Regions from separate parts of the Metabacillus sp. cB07 genome, predicted to be linked through region 2. Evidence: riboswitches for the same ligand, from Rfam matches in the RefSeq annotation. Region 2 holds a riboswitch; the other holds the start of a gene.

Region 1 (6,687 bases), 820 kb from region 2:
AATCGCCAAAGTCCTTACTGATAAGTTTGAAGCACTTGGCGTCCGCGTTGAAGAAGATGATACAACAAGTATTACTGGACACGGTGCAGGCAACCTGATCTGCACGCTGGATGCTGTACAGGACGGCATTGATCCGATTTATTTTACATCTCATATGGACACGGTCGTTCCGGGAAAAGGAATTAAACCTTCTATTAAAGACGGATACATTGTAACAGACGGTACAACGATTCTTGGGGCAGATGACAAAACAGGATTATCGGCTATGCTTGAGGCTGTTCGTGTGCTGAAAGAAAACAACATCGCCCACGGTAAGATTGAATTCATCATCACAGTTGGAGAAGAATCCGGTCTTGTAGGCGCAAAAGCATTGGACGGATCTAAAGTGACGGCTAAATTCGGATATGCCCTCGACAGTGACGGAAAAGTAGGAACCATTATCGTGGCTGCTCCGACACAGGCAAAAGTGAGAGCTTCTATTTTCGGCAAAACCGCTCACGCAGGTGTTGCACCTGAAAAGGGCATTTCTGCGATTACGATTGCTTCAAAAGCCATTGCGAAAATGCCGCTAGGAAGAATCGACCATGAAACAACAGCAAACATCGGCCGATTTGAAGGAGGCACGCAAACAAACATTGTGTGCGACCAAGTGAATATCCTGGCTGAAGCGAGATCACTCGTTCCTGAAAAAATGGAAGCCCAAACAGCTAAAATGAAAGAAGCATTCGAAAGTGCGGCAGCTGAAATGGGAGGCCGTGCAGAAGTTGAAATTGAAGTGATGTATCCTGGCTTTAAGTTTGGCGAAGGAGATCACGTTGTAGAAGTGGCAAAGCGCGCTGCAGCAAACATCGGCCGTACAAGCGAGCTTCAGACAAGCGGCGGCGGAAGCGATGCCAACGTGATTGCCGGCTTTGATATTCCGACTGTCAATCTTGCTGTCGGTTATGAAGACATCCACACGACAAATGAGAAGATGCCGATCGAAGAACTTGTCAAAACAGCTGAACTTGTGGTATCAATAATCAAAGAAGTAGCTAAAAGCGAATAAGAGAAAAGATGGCAGGCACATGGATTGTGTCTGCTGTTTTACATCATAGAAAGAGGTGCATATCATGGGAAGAAGAGAAAAGGCAACATTTGCAGGCGGCTGTTTTTGGTGCATGGTGAAGCCGTTCGACGAACAGCCGGGCATCATTGAAGTCGTTTCAGGCTACACAGGCGGAACACTCGAAAATCCGTCATATGAACAAATCAAAACAGGTGAAACAGGACACAGGGAAGCGGTCGAAATCACCTTTGATCCGGATGTTTTTTCCTATGACACCCTGCTTGAGCTCTATTGGCCGCAGATTGATCCGACAGATGACGGGGGCCAGTTCTTTGACCGCGGCAGCCAGTACCGCACAGCCATTTTCTATCACACAGAAGAGCAAAAGCTGAAGGCTGAAAAAACGAAGCAGGAAATTGACGCAAGCGGACGCTTTCAAAAGCCTGTCGTGACAGAGATCCTGCCTGCTGCTCCATTTTATCCGGCAGAAGAATACCATCAGAAATTCTACGCAAAAAACCCTGAAAAATACAAACAGGAACGCGAAGAATCCGGAAGAGAAGAATTTATCCGGAATAACTGGAAGAAATAAAGCAAGCAAGCCCTCTGTTCATTTGGACGGAAGGCTTTTTCGATGTTCGGCTCTGTGTTTGTATTGGACCTGCAATGGGTATTTTCCATATTAAGGAGAGTGATTACAATGAATACATTTAATGAAAGTGCCATTGCCTCATACGTGAAAACAAGAGCCGAAGAAAACTGCAAACTCCTCCAGGAGAACATGGAAGAGCTCGAAAGAGGAAAAATCCTCGGCAGAATGGAAGCCTACAATGAATTTCTGGAGCGGTTTGGATTTGATAAAGTAGAGTGCAAGTAATCAGGGTCAAGCGGAGCACATCATTCTTGTAAGGGATGGTGTGTTTTTGTATTCGTGGAAGGAAGCTTGCGGCTAGCAGCATTAGAGAGTCATTTAAAGAGTGAATCGTACCCTCGGAAACTGAGAAACGATGTGAGAGGGTAAGCAAAGCGGCGAATCGTACCCTCGGATACCGAAAAACAATGGGTGGAGGGTAAGCAAAGCTGTGAATCGTACCCTCGGATACCGAAAAACGATGGGTGGAGGGTAAGCAAAGTGGTGAATCGTACCCTCGGATACCGAAAAACGATGGGTGGAGGGTAAGCAAAGTGGTGAATCGTACCCTCGGATACCGAAAAACAATGGGTGGAGGGTAAGCAAAGCTGTGAATCGTACCCTCGGAAACCGAGAAACGATGTGGGAGGGTAAGCAAAGCAGTGAATCGTACCCCCGCAAACCGAGAAACGATGTGGGAGGGTAAGCAAATGTACGAATCGTACCCTCGCAAACCGAGGAACGATATGCGAGGGTAAGGAAAAACTCAATCTGTAGGGAACATGAATAAAATCATGAGGAGCATAACATGAAACATTTTTTTCTGGGGTTTTTAATTTCAGGGTTTGGATCATTTATCCTTATTGTACTGGGGCTGGCACTCTTTGCAGAACTTTATCCTAACGAGGACCCGTCCGTAGGTGCCGGAGTCGGATTTGCAATAGCATTCGGATTTGTGTTTTCTGCACCGGTTGCTGCCATGATCGGGATTGTTGGAGGAGTGCTTACATACGTATTCAAGAAGTATAAGAAGAACTAAAAAACCCCCGGACCATTTTCCGGGGGCTCTTCCTGTTTATGCACTTGCTTTCATGACTTCATTCGCTTTAATCCGGTTGTACTGGCCTTCGGATTTTGACATCACGATGGCAGCGAGGGTATTGCCGACAAGGTTAACGACCGTGCGGGCCATATCCATGATGCGGTCCACTCCTGCAATGAAGGCAAGTCCTTCCGCCGGAATACCGATTGTTCCGAGAGTGGCAAGCAGAACAACGAAGGATGTTCCAGGAACGGCAGCCATCCCTTTAGACGTAACCATCAAGACTAAAATCAGTGTCAATTGCTGAACGATTGTCAGTTCGATGCCGTAAACCTGTGCAAGGAACAAGGCAGCAATCGCTTGATAGAGTACGGATCCGTCAAGGTTAAACGTGTATCCGATAGGAACGACAAAGGACACAATTCCCTTAGGGCATCCCATCTTTTCAAGCTTTTCCATGATTCGGGGCAGGACCGTTTCTGAGCTTGATGTACTGAACGCAAGCAGCAGCTCGTCCTTAATGTAGCGAAGCAGAGAAAAGATATTGACGCCTGCCCATTTGGCAACTGCTCCCAATACTACAATCAGGAAGAAAATCAGGGCAGCGTATACTAATACAACCAATTTTCCAAGAGAAAGCAATGAATCAATTCCAAATTTTGAAACGGTTACTCCGATCAGGGCGAATACGCCGAGAGGAGCCACTTTCATTACAAGGTTGACGACGTGGAACATCGCGTGAGAAACACCGTCAAAGAACTGAAGGACCGGCTTTCCACGTTCTCCGATGGCTGCTACGCCGAGTCCGAAGAGGACGGAGAAAAAGATGATGGCAAGCATATCGCCTTCTACGACAGATTTAAAGAAGTTCGTCGGAACAATATGAAGAAACGTTTCGGCAACCGATTTTTCACTTTGCTCTTCAGATGTATCGACATACTGCTGGATATCTGTTTTTTGGGCAGATTCAAGGTCAACTCCTTGCCCCGGCTGAAAGACGTTTGCAAGCAATACGCCGAGGACAATCGCAACAGTTGTAATGATTTCAAAATAAAGAATGGTTTTTCCGCCGAGTCTTCCAACGTGTTTTCCATTCCCAGCACCTGCAACTCCAACGATCAGGCTAGAGATAACAATCGGAATGACAATCATTTTGATCAAACGCAAAAACAAATCTCCAAGCGGCTGCAAAACTGCGGCAACTCGGGGGTCATTAAACCAGACAACACCTACTAAAATACCTAAAGTCAAACCAATAAAAATTTGGGAAGCCAGTCCCAAACGAATTTTTTTCATAGAAGAACCTCCTCTGAGATGTAAGAATTCTGAAAAAACAAAAAAAGACCAATCTAAAGTAAGAAAGGTCTTTAATACACAATTAAAGTCTTTCTCCCAATAAAGCATACGAGGTTAACTGTCGGATTCGGGATTGAGAGTTCCCTTCCATTTACGGATTCACCCCAAGGTAAGAGCCTTACCAAATGCATGATTCCCCCGCTCTGAAAAGATTAAGCTTGTTATGAAATTTGACGGACAATAAAAACACACAAGATATAATTTACTTGTGATAAGGGGAGTCTGTCAATTGTTTTATAAAAAGTAAGAAAGGATCAAATTTTTGCGCTTTTCTAATTCCGTCCCCATCATTAGCGGTTCATCTGCTGACTGTGATAAAATTGAGGCACTATAACAGTTTGGAAAGAAGTTGAACGGCATGAAGCAGCAGAGCGGTCCAAGGGTCATTCTCCATGTGGATATGAACAGTTTTTACGCATCTGTTGAGATGGCGTTTGAGCCTGACCTGAGGGGAAAGCCGCTCGCCATCGCCGGCAATGTGGAAGAGCGGAAGGGTATTGTTGTGACGTGCAGCTATGAGGCCAGGGCCAGAGGCGTGAAAACAACGATGCCGTTGTGGCAGGCGAAGCGCCATTGTCCTGAACTGATTGTCAGGAAACCGAATTTTGACCGGTACCGGAAGGCATCAAGAGCGATGTTTGACCTGTTAAGAGAATTTACGGATCTTGTTGAGCCTGTCTCTATTGATGAGGGATATATGGACTTGACGGAATATCTGAAGGAAGGCAATCCCCTTCAAGTGGCAAAAACGATTCAGCAGCGCTTGCTTGAAGAGCTCCTTCTGCCTTCAAGTATAGGAATTGCCCCAAATAAATTCCTTGCCAAAATGGCTTCCAATATGAAAAAGCCCCTTGGCATCACCGTCCTAAGAAAAAGGGAGCTTCATGAGACACTGTGGCCGCTTCCAGCAGGCGAGATGCACGGAGTGGGGGAAAAAACGGCAGAAAAACTTCTCACCATCGGCGTCAAAACAATCAAAGATCTGGCTGAAGCCGATCCGATTTCATTGAAACAGCTCCTGGGCATAAACGGTGAACGGCTGAAAAAACGGGCAAAAGGCATAGACAGCAGAGAAGTCAATCCGGACAGCATCAATGATTTTAAGAGCATAGGGAATTCTACCACTCTCTCCAAAGATTCAAGCGATGTGCGCGTCCTTTATGATACTTTGAACCGCCTCTCTCAGTCAGTCAGCATGCGGATGAAGCGGAAAGAGGTGCTCGGAACAAAAATCTTTATTACGATCCGCTACTCAGACCGGAGCACATTTACCCGCAGCCGGACAGTCAATAACCCGCTTGGTGAAAAAGAAGAGCTGTACACTCACGCCAAAGAGATTTTTGACAGGCACTGGACAGGAGAGCCGGTACGGTTGCTCGGGGTGACGTGCCAGGACCTTGTCCCAAAAGGAGATGCCTATAAACAGCTGGATCTGTTTTCTTTTCAGGAGGATGCAAAAAAAGAGCCGCTTTTTAAAACGATTGAAGACATCCAGAAAAAATTTGGCGAAAGTATCATTAAACGCGGGATGAAAGCGGTCCGCCTGGAGGATGATAAAACAAGCGGGACAAGTTTCAATAAAGATTTTTTAAGGGAATGAGACAAGGCGCTTTCCTTGATAAAAGCAAGGACACTGTGTTATTTTACAGAAGGAATGCATATTCATGCGCACAACGATATTTGGGACAGAAAGGGAGTAAAAACATGTCTAAACAGCAAATTGGCGTTATCGGTTTGGCCGTCATGGGCAAAAACCTCGCTCTTAATATAGAAAGCCGCGGCTATTCGGTGGCCGTTTATAACCGCTCTTCAGATAAAACAGAAGAAATGCTGAAAGAACACAGCGGCAAGAACCTGACAGGTACATACAGCATTGAAGAGTTTGTTCAGTCTCTTGAAACACCGCGCAAAATTCTTCTTATGGTAAAAGCCGGTTTTGCAACAGATGCAACGATCGAACAGCTTCTTCCTCATCTTGATAAAGGCGATATTCTGATCGACGGAGGAAATACGCTTTACACAGATACACAGCGCAGAAACAAAGAGCTTGCCGAAAGCGGCATTCACTTTATCGGCACAGGCGTTTCAGGCGGAGAAGAAGGAGCCCTAAAAGGACCTTCCATCATGCCTGGAGGACAAAAGGAAGCATTTGAACTTGTGAAGCCGATTTTCGAAGCGATTTCTGCAAAAGTGGACGGAGATCCATGTACAACTTACATCGGTCCGGACGGTGCGGGCCACTATGTGAAAATGGTTCACAACGGCATAGAGTACGGCGATATGCAGCTGATTTCAGAAGCGTATTTCATTCTGAAAAATGTTCTTGGTCTATCTGCACAGGAACTCCACGAAGTATTTGCCGAGTGGAATAAAGGTGAGCTTGACAGCTATCTGATTGAAATCACGGCTGACATTTTCACAAAAACAGATGATGAAACAGGCAAGCCGCTTGTTGATATGATTCTGGATACAGCAGGACAAAAAGGAACTGGAAAATGGACAAGCAAAAGTGCCCTTGATTTAGGTGTTCCGCTTCCGATTATTACGGAATCCGTGTTTGCCCGCTTCATCTCTGCCATGAAAGATGAGCGTGTAAAAGCGAGCGGCATT
Region 2 (6,687 bases):
AAGGGCTGTATTCAACCGAACCTGTTTCAAGAGCTAAGTTAACGGTTGCTTTTGATACGCCTTCGAGCTTGTTCAGTCCTTTTTCAATTCTTGCCGAACAAGCTGCACACGTCATTCCGCTAATACTGAATTCAGCTTTTTCAAGACTGACTCCGTATCCCAGATCCTCTACCTTTTGATGAATGGCTGCGCTGTTCGTTTTTCCCTGATCGAATGTGACGGAAGCTTTCTCGAGAGCGAGGTTCACTGTTGCCTGCTCAACTCCCTCAATCTTATTCAGGCCTCTTTCAATTCTGTTTGAACAGGCTGCACACGTCATTCCGGTTATTTGAAAATTGGTTTCTTTGAGATTGCTCATTTAGAGTCCCTCCATATACCACATAGGGGTATATATTTCTAAAAAAGAAAACGTGCGGTTTAGCACGGTTTCTTTGGTTAAAATAAAGCGATTGCGCTTTTCTCATTGTCCAGCTCCATCGCCTAACTCCTCGGCCAGAACGGCTCCGCCAAAAAAAGCAAACCCGGCTTTTTCCGGCGGATCCTTTTCTGCCCTTCGGAGCTGACCAAGGCGATTCCGCTTTTCGTTTTATTCCACCTCATACCCCTGATCATCAATAGCTTCTTTGATGGCAGCCAGGTTCACTTTTTCCGGGTTGTACTCGACAGCTACTGTGCCTTCGTTAAGATTGACTTTTACTGATGTGACACCGTTCAGTTCACCCACGCCGCCTTCTACTGCTTTCACACAATGGTTGCATGACATTCCCTGTACATTCAATGTTGCGTTTTCCATATTGTATCTCCCCTTTTGTTTTATTTCATTAGACGTTTAACAGTTACAAGTACTTCATCGATGACTTCAAGATCACCATCCTGGATGCGTTCGACCAGACAGCTTTTCATGTGGCCTTCAAGAAGAATTTTGCTGACGGAATTCAGGGCAGATTGTACAGCAGCTATTTGAGTCAGAACATCATCACAATAGGTATCCTTATCAATCAGCCCTTTTACTCCCCGAATCTGGCCTTCTATTCTGTTCAGCCGTGTCACTAAATTCTTTTTAGTTGTTTCCGAATGATGGCTCTTTCGGTCTGTTCCTGGAACATGACAGCTTTCAGGTTCATTTACGTGATCAACCATGTCATGCACCTCCTTGATTTAAATTTACCATACCCCCCTACCCTATGTAAAGGAAAAAACCGCCTATTTTTTTTCGTCTGTCCACTTGTAGCCTGCACCCCATACCGTTTGAAGGTGTTCTTCAACCGGAAAGCCTGTTTTTCTAAGTTTGTCCCGGATATGTCTCACGTGAGAATCGACCGTTCTGCCGTCTGTATCTGCCTCATATCCCCATACTGCCGTAATCAGGTGGTCCCGGTCAAACACCCTGTTCCGGTTTTGCAGAAAAAGACCGGCCAGTCGAAATTCTTTTGGGGTAAAAGGAATTGTTTTCTCTCGGTAAACAGCTTCCTGCTTATTTTCATCCCACTTTAATCCCCTGAATTCAATTGCAGGGTTGTTTCGCGTTCTTCTTAGAATGGCTTCAATTCTTGCAAGCAATTCGGATTCATCAAACGGTTTCGTCAGATAGTCATCCGCACCGGCCCTGAGTCCTTTTACAATATCCGCCTTATGATCCCGGGCGGTGACCATAATAATCGGAATATCTGAAAACAGCCTGATCTCCCTGCAGATCTCAAAACCGCTTTTATCCGGCATCATGATATCTAAAATCACCAGAGCAGGGTTTTCACTTGCGATCAAGTCTGCCGCTTCATTGCCGTCGGTGCTTTTCACGCAGGAATAGCCTGCAGGCACAAGATAAAGCTCCAGCAGATTAAGCATCAGCTGTTCATCATCTATCAAAAGTATTTTTTTCATGCTTTTGACTCCTTTTGAAACTCAATGATAATAGAAGTTCCTTTTCCAAGACTGCTCTCTGCACGGACTGTGCCTCCCGCAGCCTCCACAATTTCTTTTACGATGGCCAAACCAAGACCTGTCCCTCCGCTGTGGCGCGACCTCGACTTGTCTACTCTGTAGAGCCTGTCAAAGACATGCGGCAGGTCTTTCTCAGGTATCCCGATCCCCTCATCAGAAAAGGCAATCTTCACGGAATGCTGCTCTTCCCGGACTTTGACTGTAATGGCTGAATTCTCCTCCGAATAGCGGATGGCATTGTCTAAAATATTCAAAGTAACTTGCTCAAACCTTGCCAGGTCAATAAAAAGATAGACCTCATCTTCCGGAAAGTCCTCTACAACCTCCATTTTTTTGTCTGCCAGAACGGCCTGAACCTGTTCAACTGTTTTTCGGAGGAATGACCGTATCTCCGTTTTCTCTTTCTCAATGTGAAAGGACAGCTGATCCATTCTTGCCAGTTCGAACAGATCCTCCACTAATCTTGACAGGCTGGATGTTTGCTCGCTTAATATTGTCAAATAGTTCGATCGCTCAGCAGGGTGAAGCTCCGGTCTTTTTGCCACATCAGCATATCCCTTAATATACGTGAGGGGGGTACGCAATTCATGAGCAATGCTTGCCAAAAATTCGTTTCTTTCCTGTTTCAGGTGCTCAAGATCACTTGCCAGCTTTTGAATGGAGGCACCAAGCTCGCCAAGCTCATCGTTTCTGTGCATTTGCAGCTTAACCGTAAAATCCCCTGCACTTAACCGCTCCGTTGCCTCTTTCATCTTGAGCAGGGGCTTTGTCACAATTCTTGATAAAAAGAAAACGGCTATAATCGTCAGCAGCACAGAAACAGTGCCGATAAAAAGGAAATGGTCGTTCAGCCTTGAGATCATGGATTGGATGGAATCTGTCCCTTTAAACATATAGACATATCCTTTTACCTTTTCCCCGTCGCGGACGGGGCTTGCCGTCCATATATAAGGACTGTTTTTCCAGTCTTCCCCCGATGCCGAAGGTTCCATTAATGCCTTTTCCATATCAGAATTGAGATCAGCAGATCCATAGAGAACGGTTTTATCCGCTGCTGTCAGCAAAACGTCCGTATCAGCCTCAGATTCCATGAGAACCACATGCTCCATTGTTGTTTCATCCCCGTGTTTCTCAAGGACATCACGATGGCTGTCCCCCCTGATTTGCAGGGCAGTCAGCTCTTCTTCTACACGTGTATTTACAAGATTTCTGTATAAAAAGAGAAAAAGACAGGTCTCTACTATTAAGATAATGATAAAAAACAATAATCCAATTTTAATGGCAAGCTTGTTCACGGTGAATCCCCTTATTATTCTTATTTCTTTTACCATACCAGAAAAATATGCATAATTTGTGCAAGCGGGCTAAAAAAGCATACACAAAAAGCGGCCCCAAAGGCCGCTTTCTGTATTAAACCATTTTCTCATCAATTTCAGGAATCTTATATTCTCCATGTTTCTTTTCCGTTTCAGCAACAATAACAGCACATGCTGCATCTCCAGTGATGTTAACGGCTGTACGCGCCATATCAAGAAGACGGTCAATACCGATGATCAAGGCGATACCCGCTACTGGAAGACCGACAGAGTTCAGTACCATGGCAAGCAGGATTAGTCCTACTCCCGGCACACCGGCAGTACCGATTGATGCAAGAACAGCTGTCAGAACGACCGTAATCATTTGAGTGATTGTAAGGTCGATACCGTAAACCTGCGCAATAAAGATTGTCGCTACACCTTGCATGATTGCTGTTCCATCCATGTTGATTGTTGCGCCAAGCGGTTGAACGAAGCTTGAGATCGGCTCAGGAACTTTCAGGCGTTTTTGGGCTGTTTCCATAGATACAGGAAGTGTTGCATTACTGCTTGACGTACTGAAGGCAACTGCCATTGCCGGCGAGAAGTTTTTGAAAAATGCCACCGGACTTTGTTTTGCAAGGAAGAAGATGGCCGATCCATATGTGACAACGGCATGAATCACAAGGGCAAGAATAACGACTCCCATGTAGAGACCCATTGCCTTCAGAGCATCGAGTCCCTGGCTGCCGACTGCTGCTGCGATTAAACCAAATGTGCCGTATGGAGCGAATTTCATTACAAGATTGACAAGGTACATCATTAAGTCATTGCCCTGCTCAACAAATCTCAGCAAAGCACTTGCCTTTTTACCAAGGAATGTAATACCAAGACCTACAAAGATTGAGAAAACGATAATCTGAAGCATATTGCCGTCAGCAAAAGCCTTAACAGGGTTTGTTGGAATCATGTTCAGCAGTGTTTCCGCTACAGAAGGGGCTTCCTTCGCTTCGTACTCTGCAGAAGATGTATCAAATTCCCCGAAGTTCCCCGGCTGAATCGTAAGGGCAAGAACCAGTCCGATGACAATGGCGAGTGCGGTTGTTCCAAGAAAGAATGTTACAGTTTTAACACCGATTCTCCCAAGCTTCTTCGGATCACCGAGCCCGGCTACCCCAAGAGTAATAGAGAAGAAGACAATCGGCACAACAAGCATGTTAATTAAGTTCAAGAAGATTTTTCCAAGCGGCGTAAACAGGAATGTATCCAGCTGCTTAAATAAATCCGGGGCGGTAATATTGAGGATTAATCCTACAATTGCACCCAGAATGAGACCAATGATGATTTTCGTTGCTAGTTTCATAGACAACCTCCGTAAAATAGAATAATAAAAAGCTAGTTATTTATTCCCAGTTTAACGGGATGGAGAAACATGATTGTGAGAGTTTTTTGAAAAATACAAAAAAACCACAGGAGGAACCCATGGTTTGCATTCGTCAATTTGAATAATTATGACTTTTCACAGTTGAGTCTCTCCAGCGCAAGCGAGGTTAGCTGTCGGATTCGGACGAAGAGCTGTCCTACCTCAAAACTACAAGGATTCACCCCCAGTGCATGCGCACTTACTCGGGTCCCCCGCTCCTGTTAAGGATTAAGCGTATATTTATTAAGTTATACTACTATTCTAAATAATAGTTTGTCTTTTGGCAAACATCAAAATTTGCCTTTAGTTGGATTTAAGCATAAAATTTAGCAGAAATCGCGATAAATTAAGGAGTTTTCCCATGAAAAGATGGATCAAAAATTTTTTTCTGATAGCCGTGGCAGTACTTGTACTTGCGTTTGCAGGCTTTTTCATATGGTCACAGCAGACATATAAAGCAACTGAAGACCTTTACAACTCGACCAATATTCAAAAGGAAAACACAGCAGACGGCTATTTGCTTTTTGAACCGGTGAATCAGAAGACAAATACGGGCATTATTTTTTATCCCGGAGCAAAGGTCGAGCCTGAAGCTTACGCCTATCTTGCCGAGCAGCTTGCTCAGCGGGGATATACAGCGGCGATTGTCAAAATGCCTTTTAACCTGGCGATTGCCGGCATCAATAAAGCCGGGAATGTAATTAAAGACAATCCGGAAATCACAAAATGGTATCTGGGAGGGCACTCACTTGGGGGAGCTTCAGCATCGATCTATGCCTATGACCACCAGGATACAATAAAAGGACTGTTCCTTATGGCTGCCTATCCCACAGATTCCAGTGATTTTTCCGGGACTGATTTTCCGATTTTGACAATTTACGGAGAGAAAGACGGTTTGGCCACTCTTGATGATATCCGGGAGAAAAAACACCTGCTTTCAGAGGATACATTTTTCTATCAAATTAAAGGCGGAAATCATGCGCAGTTCGGCATTTACGGCAATCAAAAAGGCGATAATGAAGCGGACATCAACGTTTATATTCAGCAGGACCTTATTGTTAATACAATCGACAGATGGATCATCATGAATCAATAAGTTTTAAACAAAAAAACTGCACCCCTTCAAATAGCTTAAGGGTGCAGTATCTTATAATTATTTTACTGCCTCAAGAAACTCCTCTGCATCCTGAACTATAAGAGCCACTGCGTCTTTCCAGAAATCCTCTTTTGTCAGATCAGCGCCAAGATGCTTCATGGCAAGATCTTCAACCTGCATCGAGCCTGTATCTTTAAGCAAGGCAATGTATTTCTGCTCAAAAGCAGCTCCTTCCTCAAGCGCTTTTGCATAGATTCCAAGCGAGAACAAGTAACCGAATGTATACGGGAAGTTATAGAATGGAACGCCCGTAATATGAAAGTGGAGCTTTGATGCCCAGAAGTGCGGGTGATACTCGCCTAATGAATCACAATAGGCTTCTTTCTGAGCGTCTTCCATCAGCTCGCTGATTCTCTCGGCACTCACCATTCCTTTTTTGCGCTCTTCATAAAACGCATTTTCGAAAATAAAACGGCCATGTATGTTCATCAGAAGCGCCACACTGCGCTGTACTTTATCTTCAAGCAGGGCAAGGCGCTCTTCTTCCGTTTTTGCTTTTTTCACTGAAGCATCCGCCACAATCATCTCGGCAAATGTCGAAGCCGTTTCCGCCACATTCATCGCATAGCTGCGGTTCAGCGGATGAACGCCTGCCATTGCATGCTGGTGAAACGCATGGCCAAGCTCATGGGCAAGAGTCGCAATGTTTGAAGGCGTGCCTGAGAACGTCATAAAGATGCGGGACTGGTCGCTCTCAGGAAAGCTTGTGCAAAATCCGCCCGGCGCCTTTCCCTGTCTGTCTTCCGCTTCGATCCAGCGGTCCTCAAAGGCTTTTTTCGTAAAAGAGGTAAGCTCCTCTCCGAAGTTTGAGAACTGATCTAGAATAAACTCAGCTCCCTCCTGGTAGGAAACCTTCGACTCTTTGCCGCCGA

What was found. Region 2 has a riboswitch for cyclic di-AMP ahead of JOJ89_RS18135 (dicarboxylate/amino acid:cation symporter). Riboswitches for the same ligand answer to the same signal wherever they lie in the genome.
Region 1: another riboswitch for cyclic di-AMP. It lies ahead of JOJ89_RS13910 (glutamate/proton symporter GltT); the one in region 2 lies ahead of JOJ89_RS18135 (dicarboxylate/amino acid:cation symporter).

What each region holds. Positions count from the first base shown of each region.
Region 1 covers NZ_CP069296.1:2,706,624-2,713,310, reverse strand. Annotated here, with positions in the region: gene JOJ89_RS13930 (M20/M25/M40 family metallo-hydrolase) at 1-1,048, shown strand, start outside; gene msrA (peptide-methionine (S)-S-oxide reductase MsrA) at 1,113-1,640, shown strand; gene JOJ89_RS13920 (hypothetical protein) at 1,749-1,925, shown strand; gene JOJ89_RS13915 (hypothetical protein) at 2,488-2,718, shown strand; gene JOJ89_RS13910 (glutamate/proton symporter GltT) at 2,755-4,017, opposite strand; cyclic di-AMP (ydaO/yuaA leader) riboswitch at 4,106-4,246, opposite strand; gene JOJ89_RS13905 (DNA polymerase IV) at 4,436-5,677, shown strand; gene gndA (NADP-dependent phosphogluconate dehydrogenase) at 5,782-6,687, shown strand, end outside.
Region 2 covers NZ_CP069296.1:3,530,682-3,537,368, forward strand. Annotated here, with positions in the region: gene JOJ89_RS18110 (heavy metal translocating P-type ATPase) at 1-358, opposite strand, end outside; gene copZ (copper chaperone CopZ) at 587-793, opposite strand; gene JOJ89_RS18120 (metal-sensitive transcriptional regulator) at 814-1,140, opposite strand; gene JOJ89_RS18125 (response regulator transcription factor) at 1,204-1,881, opposite strand; gene JOJ89_RS18130 (sensor histidine kinase) at 1,878-3,236, opposite strand; gene JOJ89_RS18135 (dicarboxylate/amino acid:cation symporter) at 3,352-4,599, opposite strand; cyclic di-AMP (ydaO/yuaA leader) riboswitch at 4,761-4,904, opposite strand; gene JOJ89_RS18140 (alpha/beta fold hydrolase) at 5,021-5,755, shown strand; gene JOJ89_RS18145 (M3 family oligoendopeptidase) at 5,813-6,687, opposite strand, start outside.